2 regions of the Kribbella sp. NPDC050281 genome follow, and region 2 is predicted to be linked to the other one. Evidence: riboswitches for the same ligand, from Rfam matches in the RefSeq annotation. Region 2 holds a riboswitch; the other holds the start of a gene.
What was found. Region 2 has a riboswitch for FMN ahead of ribB (3,4-dihydroxy-2-butanone-4-phosphate synthase). Riboswitches for the same ligand answer to the same signal wherever they lie in the genome.

Region 1: linked by a shared signal. The riboswitch ahead of ribD (bifunctional diaminohydroxyphosphoribosylaminopyrimidine deaminase/5-amino-6-(5-phosphoribosylamino)uracil reductase RibD) and the one ahead of ribB (3,4-dihydroxy-2-butanone-4-phosphate synthase) in region 2 are both predicted to bind FMN.

The regions. Positions count from the first base shown of each region.
Region 1 is NZ_JBFAKS010000010.1:60,718-66,019, reverse strand. Features, by position in the region: gene AB0I34_RS13195 (VWA domain-containing protein) at 1-1,678, shown strand, start outside; gene AB0I34_RS13190 (protein kinase) at 1,962-3,257, opposite strand; FMN riboswitch at 3,430-3,563, shown strand; gene ribD (bifunctional diaminohydroxyphosphoribosylaminopyrimidine deaminase/5-amino-6-(5-phosphoribosylamino)uracil reductase RibD) at 3,722-4,759, shown strand; gene AB0I34_RS13180 (riboflavin synthase) at 4,760-5,302, shown strand, end outside.
Region 2 is NZ_JBFAKS010000001.1:68,892-74,193, reverse strand. Features, by position in the region: gene AB0I34_RS00410 (nucleoside hydrolase) at 1-109, shown strand, start outside; gene AB0I34_RS00405 (sugar phosphate isomerase/epimerase family protein) at 106-1,101, shown strand; gene AB0I34_RS00400 (transketolase) at 1,098-2,009, shown strand; gene AB0I34_RS00395 (transketolase C-terminal domain-containing protein) at 2,006-2,971, shown strand; gene ribB (3,4-dihydroxy-2-butanone-4-phosphate synthase) at 2,955-3,572, opposite strand; FMN riboswitch at 3,673-3,806, opposite strand; gene AB0I34_RS00385 (sugar-binding transcriptional regulator) at 3,895-4,872, shown strand; gene AB0I34_RS00380 (threonine/serine exporter family protein) at 4,872-5,302, shown strand, end outside.

The DNA of each region.
Region 1 (5,302 bases), on a different contig from region 2:
GATCGCCAAGTACAAGCCGTACGGCGAGACACCGATCGCGTACGCGCTGCAGCAAGCCGCGAAGGATCTCGGTCCGACCGGCCAGCGCACGATCGTGCTGGTGTCCGACGGTGAGGCGACCTGTGCTCCGGAGCCGTGCGAGGTGGCGCGCTCGATCGCCAAGCAGGGTATCGATCTGAAGATCGACGTGGTCGGGTTCCGTGTCGGCGGGAAAGCCCGCACCCAGCTGCAGTGCGTCGCCCGTGAGGGCCGCGGCGACTACTACGACGCCGACTCGACCATCGATCTCGAGACCGGCCTGGATCGCCTGTCTACCCGCGCCTTCCGCCCGTTCCGCATCTCAGGCACGCCGGTCCATGGTGCGCCCCAGCAGGAGGGTGCCCCGGTCCTTGCCCCGGGCCACTACTCGGACACCTTCGGGGTGAACGACACGGCGATGCACTATCTGATCAAGCGGACCATCACCGGCTCGACCCTCCGTGCCGGCGTCAGCTTCCGTCGGCCGTCCGGGGGCAGCTTCGTCATCCAGACCGAGGTGCGGCTCAACACGCCCAGCGGTGAGCAGTGCGGATGGAGCTACCCGAGAGGGTTCGACGGTGACCAGGGGCTTGCGACGGGGACGGCCGCCAGCTGGTCGAAGTACGAGAAGCAGAACGAGGAGTGCTCGGGGTCCGATCAGATGGTGCTCACCGTGAATCCGGGCAAGGACTTCCGGGAGCTCAAGGGCGTGCCGTACGAGCTGCGGATCGACGAGGAGCCGCCGGTCGACTCGACCACCAGCCTGCCGGCGCCGGCTACCGACCCGGTCTGGGCTCCGATGCCCGGGTCGACCCCGCGCGAGATCGTGCCCGGTTCGAGCTTCCCGGATGCATCGCTGCTCGAGCCGGGTAGCTACAAGACGACGCTGATGCCGGGGGAGTTGCAGCTCTACAAGGTGAAGGCCGACTGGGGTCAGCGGATTCAGGCGCAGATCACGGTGCCCGAGATGGCCGGAGCCCAGGCCGAGGCGCTCGACGGGATCCGCTACCTCGACAGCGCGCTCATCTCGCCGATCGGCGAGGACGTCTACGCAGTCTTCGCCAAGAACGTGCCGGGCGGCTCCTACACCCGCGGTGTCCTCACCAAGCGAGGCCTGGTCAAGGCCGTCACGACCAAAGAGATCCGCTACCTCAACCGCAACGGAGCCAACAACCAGGACACCGGTACCTCGATGCCCGGTGAGTACTACATCGCCGTATCGCTGAGCCGCAAGGACAACGACAAGGCCTTCACCATCCCCCTCACCCTGACCGTCGGAGTAGTCGGTACGGCGGGCACCGGCAAACCGGAGTACGTGGACGGCGCAACTCCGGTCTCAGGCGAGTCCGTAACACCGTCCCCGACCAACACGCCCTCCCAACCGGCAGACTCCGGCGACAAGAACGAGGCAGGCGGTCCGGTCCAGACCCGCGACAACTCCGACGACGGCACCCCGACCGCCCTGATCGCGGGCCTCGGCGGAGGCGGTCTCCTCCTCCTGCTCATCGGTACCTTCACCGTCCTACGCCTACGCAAGAAGCCCGCCACCGCCCACCCAGCCCCGCAGCCCTGGCCCCAGCACCCCAACCAGCCCCCGCAGTACCCAAACCAGGCCCCGCCGCAGCACCCCAGCCAAGGCGGCCAACACCCACCCCACTAACCACCAACACGCAGAGGCCGGGCCACGACTGATGGCCCGGGCTCCAGCAACCAGCCCAACAGAGGGCACCGAGTGGTCTAGCGGCCCAACGAATTGCACCGTCGGCCGACGGGTCCGTTGGTCCGCGGCTTTGCTGGTCACCGGTGCTCTGCACCTCCGAAGCACCCACCGCTTCTCTCCGGGTCGGCGATCGGGCCATGGTGCGCAGTAGCCGGCGAGGCGGGCGCCGTACGGCTGGCACATGCGGGGGGCCTGCTCCTGCACTGGGGCCGAGGGCTTGCGGTTAGTGCAGGAGAAGCCAGGCGGCGCTGCCTAGGAGGGCTGCGGCACCTGCGAAGCAGCCTGCTGCTACCCACACCAATCCTCTGCTCCTGAGTGATGCCTTCGACTTCTCCGAAGTAGGCAACGGATCGGCGGTTGCTACGCGGGTCGGTTGACTTGCGTTGGGCGGCGTGGTGTCGGGGTGTGGTGCAGCGGATGGCTGAGCCGCGGCAGCTGATGCGGCGGGTGGTTGGGCGGTGGGTGCTGTGGCGGCGATCGCCACGCGTGCCGGTCGAGTTGCCTGTGCGGGCTGGGGCGTGCGGGTTGGCTGGGGTGGAGGAGCCGGCTCAGGTGAAGGAGCTGGCTGGGGTCGAGGAGTTGGCTGTGGTGCCTGGATCGGTTGGGGGCGGGGCGGTGGTGCGGACTGGGCTGGGCCGGTGGGGGTCCAGGCAGGTGGGAGGGGTGGGAGTTGGTCGAAGACCTCGGGGGAGTCGGGGTGGTTGGCCCAGGGAGTCTCCCCGGCGTGTGGGAGGACGCCGGATTCGGCGAGGAGGCGGGCGGCGGCGTGAGCGGACTCGGGGCGTTCGGACGGATCGGTTGCCATGCAACGCCGGATGAACTCGGCGAGTGGTGCGGCGGACGCTAGTGGTTCGGCCGGTGCGGGTGATGGGGCGTTGGCGGGGGGTGAGAGGGGACTGGGGGTGGGGCGTTGGCCGGTTAGGAGTTCTAGGGCTACGGCTCCGATGGTGTAGAGGTCTTGGCGGGGGTCGGGGTCGGCGCCGGCTAGTTGTTCGGGGGCCAGGTAGCCGGGGGTGCCGAGGATTGTGCTGGTGCGGGTCATGCGTGGTTCGCCGATCAGGCCGGCGACGCCGAAGTCGGACAGGCGCAGGTGGGGGCGTCCGGTTCCGGTCACGTCGAGCAGGAGATTCGCCGGCTTCAGGTCGCGATGGACGACGCCTGCAGCGTGGACTGCGGACAGGCCGTGCAGGAGTTGGTCGAGCAGTACGGCGACGTACGACGCTGGGAGCGGACCGTGGTCGCCGAGGAGGGTGGCGACAGAGCCGCCGCGGACCAGATCCATCGCGAACACGACCTTGTCGTCGTCAGCCGCCCATCCGTGCGGCGCGACCACGTGGGGGTGCTGGATCCGCACGGACTGTTCCCGGACGAAGCGCAGGAGGGTGGCCGCGTCGTGCTGCCCGAGGACTTTGGCCGCGACGTACGCCGACCGCCGGAGATCCCACGCTCGCCAGACCGACCCCATCCCGCCGGTCCCGATCAGGTCGATCAGCCGATACCGCCCAGCAAACGCCTCCACCGGCAAGAAGGTACAGGGTCCGAGGGACCGCCCCGCCGGACCCGAACGCCCCGAATCCGCCCAGGATCGGTGGGTGGGAAGGACCGGTCGGTGGGTGGGAATGACCGGGATGTGACCTGGGTCGTGGTGCGGGTTGGTGGGGAGGGCATACTTGAAGTACGAGTGAACCCACTCGCGTGCTCCGGGGTCGGTGCAATTCCGAGCCGGCGGTGACAGTCCGCGACCCGGCCGCTGCGGTTTGGCGGTCGGTTGACCTGGTGGAATTCCGGGACCGACGGTGAAAGTCCGGATGGGAGGCGCACGCGATCGGCGGGAGAGCTCCGGCGTTCGGACGGCGTGGCATGTGGGTGATGAGCCTGCGTGAACGCGTGGCCTCGATCCTCTGAGGACCGGCTGGACGGCGGGGGTTGCCGCGCCGGTTGTCATGGCCCCGGGAGTGCGTCCGTGACGACGAGGGACCGTGAGTGAACAACGCTTCGCCGATCGATGTGGCCTGGATGCGCCGTGCGATCGAGCTGGCCGCACGCGGCATCGGCACCACCCATCCCAACCCGGTGGTCGGCTGTGTCATCACCGGCCCCGACGGCCATCCGGTCGGTGAGGGCTTCCATGCCGTTGCCGGTGGCCCGCACGCCGAGGTCGAGGCCCTCCGGATGGCCGGACCGGCGGCCCGCGGCGGTACGGCGTACGTGACGCTGGAGCCCTGCAATCACACCGGCCGGACCGGACCCTGCGCGGACGCCCTGATCGCGGCCGGGATCACCCGCGTCGTGTACGCCGTCGCGGATCCGAGCAGGCAGGCGTCCGGAGGCGCCGAGAAGCTCCGGCGCAAGAACATCACCGTCCAGCAAGGCGTACTGCAGGCCGAGGCTGAGGCGGTCAACCAGGTCTGGCTGCACAGCGTCCGGACCGGGCGGCCGTTCGTCACCTGGAAGTTCGCCACCACCCTGGATGGGCGGTCGGCCGCACCGGACGGGACCAGCCGGTGGATCACCGGTCCGCTGGCCCGGGCCGACGTACACCGCAAGCGGGCCGAGTGCGACGCGATTGCTGTCGGCACCCAGACCGTGCTGGACGACGACCCGGAGCTGACCGTGCGCGACGAGAACGACGTACCGGCCGGGCGGCAGCCGCTGCGCGTCGTCGTCGGCGACCGCGAGATCCCGACGACCGCGCGGGTTCGCAACGACCGCGCCGAGACTCTGTTGCTGCCAACTCATGATCCGGCCGAGGTACTCCGGCAGCTCGACGATCGGCAGATCCGGCACCTCTGGCTCGAGGGTGGGCCGACCCTGGCCGCCGCCTTCCTGCGCGCGCAGCTCGTCGACCAGCTCGTCGCGTACGTCGCCCCGGCCGTGCTCGGCTCGGGGTACGCCGCGATCGGCGACCTCGGCGCGGAATCGATCCACCACCTGCGGCGGTTCAAGCTAGCGGACGTCACTCGCCTCGGCGACGACGTCCGGCTGATCCTGACGCCGCTCGAACCGCAAAGGACGCACTGAATGTTCACCGGAATCGTCGAGGAACTCGGCACCGTCGAGGCGCTCGACCTGCTCGAAGGTGACGCCGCCCGGCTCACCATCCGCGGCCCCAAGGTGACCGGGGACGCCGGCCACGGCGACTCGATCGCGGTCAACGGCTGTTGCCTGACCGTGGTCGCGACCGGCGAGGGCACCTTCACCGCCGACGTGATGCGCGAGACCCTGCAGCGCACGAGCCTCGGCCAGGCCGCCAAGGGTTCGCAGGTCAACCTGGAGCGGGCGGTGTCCGCGCACGACCGCCTCGGCGGCCACATCGTCCAGGGCCACGTCGACGGCGTCGGCACGATCGCGAGCCGTACGCCGGCCGAGCACTGGGAGGAAGTCCGGGTCGCGGCCGCGCCGGAGATTCTCAAGTACGTCGCCGAGAAGGGCTCGATCGCTGTCGACGGCGTCTCGCTGACCGTCACCGATGTGGACGACGCGACCGGCACATTCGGCATCAGCCTGATCCCGACCACGCTCGAGCTGACTGTGCTCGGCCGGAACAAGGTCGGCGACACGGTC
Region 2 (5,302 bases):
CGGCACCGACAACCCGATCCACGTGTGCGAACAGGTCGACGTCCGCTTCCTGCTCGAGGACATGTTCGCCAAGATCCGCCGTTTTGCCCGCCAAAGGAGCACATCATGACTGACATGCCGGTCTTCGGCGCAGGGGTCTGGCACTTCGCCACCTACAAGGACCGCTACGCCACCGACGGGTACGGCGACCCGGTCGGGCTGCTCGAGCAGATCGACAAGGCCGGCGCCGTCGGCGATCTGTCCGTGGTCGACCTGAACTGGCCGTTCGCGGGGTACGACGGGACGCTGGACGAGGTGAAGGACGCGCTGAAGCGCAACAACCTCAAGGCGATCGCGATCACTCCGGAGATCTACACCCGGGACTTCGTCAAGGGCTCGCTCACCAACCCCGACCCCGGCGTCCGCAAGCAGGCGATCGAGTTGTTGCACCAGGCAACCGAGCTGGCCAAGGACCTCGGCTGTTCGTACGTGAAGTTGTGGCCCGGCCAGGACGGCTGGGACTACCCGTTCCAGGTGAACTACCACGACATCTGGAACCTGGCGCTGGACGGCCTGAAGGAGCTCGTCTCGGCACACCCCGACATCAACTTCGTGATCGAGTACAAGCCGCGCGAGCCGCGGGTGAAGATCATCTTCCCGAACGTCGCCCGCACGCTGCTCGGCATCGAGAAGATCGGCCTGCCGAACCTGGGCATCCTGCTCGACTTCGGCCACTCGCTCTACGGCCAGGAGACACCGGCCGACGCGGCGCAGCTGGCGATCGACTACAACCGCCTGTTCGCGATCGACGTGAACGACAACCTGCGCGGCTGGGACGACGACATGGTGGTCGGGTCGGTCCACCTGGTCGAGACGTTCGAGTTCTTCCACACGCTGCGGAAGAACAACTGGGAGGGTGTCTGGCAGCTGGACCAGTTCCCGTTCCGAGAGGACAGTGTCGAGGCCGCGAAGCAGGCGATCCAGTTCCTGAAGGCGGTGCACCACGCGCTCGACGTACTGGACGACGAGGCACTGGCCGCCGCACAGGCGTCGCACGATGCTCTGGCGGCACAGAAGCTGGTGCAGAAGGTCTTGCTGAGTTCCATGGCGGAGATCGCATGACGCTGACCGTCGAACACACGACGATGCCGATGCCCGGGCGGCTGCCGATCCACAGCAGCCGCGCCGAGCAGGTGGCGCACATCGCCGAGGCGGCCCGGCAGATCCGGATCCAGGACCTCAAGCTGGTCCACTACGCCGGAGCCGGCCACATCGGCGGTGACTTCTCCGCCATCGACATCCTGGCGACCCTGTACGGCGCGGTCCTCGACATCACGCCGGACTCGGTCACCGACCCCGAGCGCGACCGGTTCATCCTCAGCAAGGGCCACGTCGCCGGGGCGCTGTACACCACGCTGGCCGCCTTCGGGTTCCTGCCGGTCGACGACCTGGCCACGTTCCTGAAGCCGCTGTCCGCGCTCAACGGTCACCCGAACCGGCGCAAGGTGGCCGGCGTCGAGGCGAACACCGGTCCGCTCGGTCACGGCCTGCCGGTCGCGGTCGGGCACGCGTTGTCGGCCAAGCTCGACGTGTCGCTGCGGCGTACGTATGTGCTGGTCGGCGACGGCGAGTTGCAGGAGGGCAGCAACTGGGAGGCGATGATGGCCGCGTCCCAGTACCAGCTCGACCGGCTGACCGTGATCGTCGACCGGAACCGGCTGCAGCAGGGCGCCACCACGAAGGAGACCAACGACCTGGATCCGTTGCCGGACAAGGCGGCGGCGTTCGGGTTCGCGGTGGTCGAGGTGAACGGGCACGACCACGGCGAGCTGCTCGACGTGCTGTCCGCCGTACCGTTCCGGCCCGGGAAGCCGACCTTCGTGATCGCGCACACCCACAAGGGCCACCCGATCTCGTTCATGAGCAACAACGTCGCGTGGCACCACCGGGTGCCGGACGCGGCGGAGTTCCAGCAGGCACTGACCGAGCTGGACGCCGTTGTTCCCGGCTACGCCAAGGAGCTCCGATGACTCTCGTCGAGACCTCGATCGCCGACCGGCCGCGGTACGACTGCCGGGACGCGTACGTCGAGACGCTGGCCGAGCTCGCGCACGCGGACCACCGGATCGTCGGGGTGGTGAACGACTCGGTTGGCTCGAGCAAGCTGAACAGCTTCCGCAAGGCGTTCCCGGACCGGTTGATCAACGTCGGCATCGCCGAGCAGGACATGGTCGGGGTCGCGTCCGGCTTGGCCAACGGCGGCCGGATCCCGTTCGTGTCGGCCGCCTCCTGCTTTCTCACCGGTCGCGCGCTCGAGCAGATCAAGGCGGACGTGGCGTACTCGAACACCAACGTGAAGCTGTGCGGGATGAGTCCAGGGGTGGCGTACGGCGAACTCGGCCCCACGCACCACTCGATCGAGGACATCGCCTGGCTGCGGGCGATCTCCAACCTGACGGTGATCGTGCCGGCCGACCCGATCGAGACGGCGGCCGCGTTGCGCTGGGCGGCGGCCTCGGACGGGCCGGTGTTCATCCGGGTCAGCCGGATGAGCGTGCCGAAGGTGTACGACGAGGACTACGAGTTCCGGCTCGGCCGGGCGATCACCGTCCGGGCCGGCGACGACGTGACGCTGATCAGCAACGGGACCGTGCTGTGGCGAGCGATCGCCGCCGCCGAGCAGCTCGCCACAGAAGGGATCTCGGCCCGGGTGCTGTCGATGCCGACGGTGAAGCCGTTGGACACCGGCGCTGTGGTCGCGGCCGCGCGGGAGACGGCCGGAATCGTGACCGCCGAGGAGGCGGTGTCCGGCGGCGGGCTCGGTGGTGCCGTCGCGGAGACCGTCGTCCAGCAGCATCCGGCCCGGGTGACGATCCTCGGGATCCCCGAGTTCGCGCCCACCGGGTCGGCCGACTACCTGCTGGATCACTTCGGGCTCTCGCCCGACGGCATCGCGGCGGCCGCCCGCAGGCTGGTCAGCCGAGGAAGGTGACCAGGTCGGCGATCGACACCATCGCGAAGCCGTGCGTGTCGGCGAAGGCGCGCAGGTCGGCTCCGGTCATCAGCGTGCCGTCGTCGTTCATCAGTTCGCCGATCACGCCGACCGGCGGCAGTCCGGCCAGCCGGACCAGCTCGACCGTGGCCTCGGTATGACCCGGCCGCTGGCGGACGCCGCCGGCCACCGCGCGCAGCGGCAGGATATGGCCGGGCCGGATCAGGTCCGTGGGCCGCGCCGCCGGGTCGGCCAGCACCCGGACGGTCCGGGCCCGGTCGGCGGCCGAGATGCCGGTGCCGACGCCACTGCTCGCATCGACCGAGACGGTGTACGCCGTACGCAGGCTGTCCTGGTTGTCCGGCACCATCAGCGGCAGTTCGAGCCGGTCGAGCACCTCCGGCGCGGCCGGCGCGCACACGTAGCCGCTGGTGTGCCGGACGAGCAGCGCCATCAGCTCGGGGGTTGCGAGGCTCGCGGCGAACGTCAGGTCGCCCTCGTTCTCGCGGTCCTCGTCGTCGACGACCACCACGGGTCGCCCCAATGCGATCTGGTCGACGGCGTGCTGGATGGTGTCCAGGCGGGTTGTCACGGTGGTCACGGTCGTTGTCCTCTCGGCCTGGCACTCCGGGGGCAACGACAAGCTCCACGACGGGTCCGATCGCGCGGACAGCGCACACCGGACGGCATCGCGAAGACTGCCACGTGCATCTTCCCATCCGGACTTTCACCGTCGGTCCCGGAGTTCCACCAGGTCAACCGGACACCCTCGCGGGTGTACGGGTCGCGGACTGTCACCGCCGGCTCGGAATTCCACCGACCCCAGAGCACGTGTGGTCTTGCAAACTGCGGTCAGTTTATCGGGTTCGCCCGCCGCCGCTGACCTATAGTCCATTCCTGATCGTGTCCTAAGGGGAGTCGACGTGGCCAACGGCAACCGCGCGGTGCGCCAGCCCGGGCTGGACGAGTTGCGGCTGCTGGCGAAGGTGGCCCGGATGTACCACGAGAAGGGCATCCGGCAGCCGAGGATCGCGGCCGAGCTCAACCTCTCCCAGGCGCGGGTGTCGCGGATGCTCAAGCAGGCCGTCGAGGTCGGCATCGTGCACACCGTGGTGACCATGCCGAGCGGGGTGCACAGCGACCTCGAGGACGAGTTGCAGGGCCGGTACGGGCTCCGGGACGCCGTGGTGGTCGACACCGCGGGTGCCGGGGACGACGTACTGCCGGCGCTGGGTTCGGGTGCGGCGGCGTACCTGGACATGACGCTGACCGGTGCGCACGTGATCGGGATCTCGTCCTGGAGCGAGACGCTGATCAGCGCGGTCGACCGGATGCCGCGCAAGAGCGTCCCGGTGGTCGACCGGGTGGTCCAGATCGTCGGCGGCCTGGGTGACGCGGCGGTGCAGATGCAGGCGACCCGGCTGACCGCGCGGTTCGCCGAGTTGACCGGTGGGATGCCGGTCTACCTGCCCGCGCCCGGACTGGTCGGGACGCCCGCGGTCCGGCGGGCGATGATGAACGACGTGTCCGTTCGGGACGTTCTGGGCACCTGGGGACAGCTCACCGACGCCCTGGTCGGGATCGGCAGTCTCGAGCCCTCGCCGCTGCTGCAGCGCAGTGGGAACGCGGTCGCCGAGGCCGACCAGGACGAGCTTCGCCGGCTCGGCGCCGTCGGTGACGTCTGTTTCCGGTTCTTCGACGAAGAGGGAAGGCACGTGCGCTCGACGTTCGACCAGCGGGTCATCGGAGTGACCGCCAAGGAGTTGCTGGCGGTGCCGCGCCGGATCGGCGTCGCGGGCGGGGACCGGAAGTTCTCCGCGATCCGCGCCGCGCTGCTCGGGGGCTGGGTGAACATCCTCATCACCGACCTGGCGATGGCCCATCGCCTGCTCGGCGAGTGATGGAGCGGGACGAGCAGCGGGAGGGCTACCGGACCCTCGACCTGGCGTTGCGGGTCGGTGAGGTGCTGCTGTCCAGCGGCGCCGGTACGGCGGACGCGACCGCGACGATCCTGGGTGTGACCGCGGCCGGTGGTCTGCGCGGCTGCGAGGTCGACATCACGTTCACCTCGATGGCGATCTCGTACCAGGCGGCGCCGGACGTCGCGCCGGAGACGCACATCCGGCTGGTCCGCTACCGGTCGCAGGACTTCTCCCGCCTGACCGAGGTCGATTGGCTGGTACGGCGGTTCGCCCGCGGCGACCTGACCCGGGACGAGGCGAGTCGCGAACTGGCCCGGCTGACGTCGGCGGGTCCGCCGTACCCGCGCTGGACCGCCGTACTCGCGTGGGGTGTGATGGCCGGCGGCGCGACGCTGCTGCTCGGCGGAGG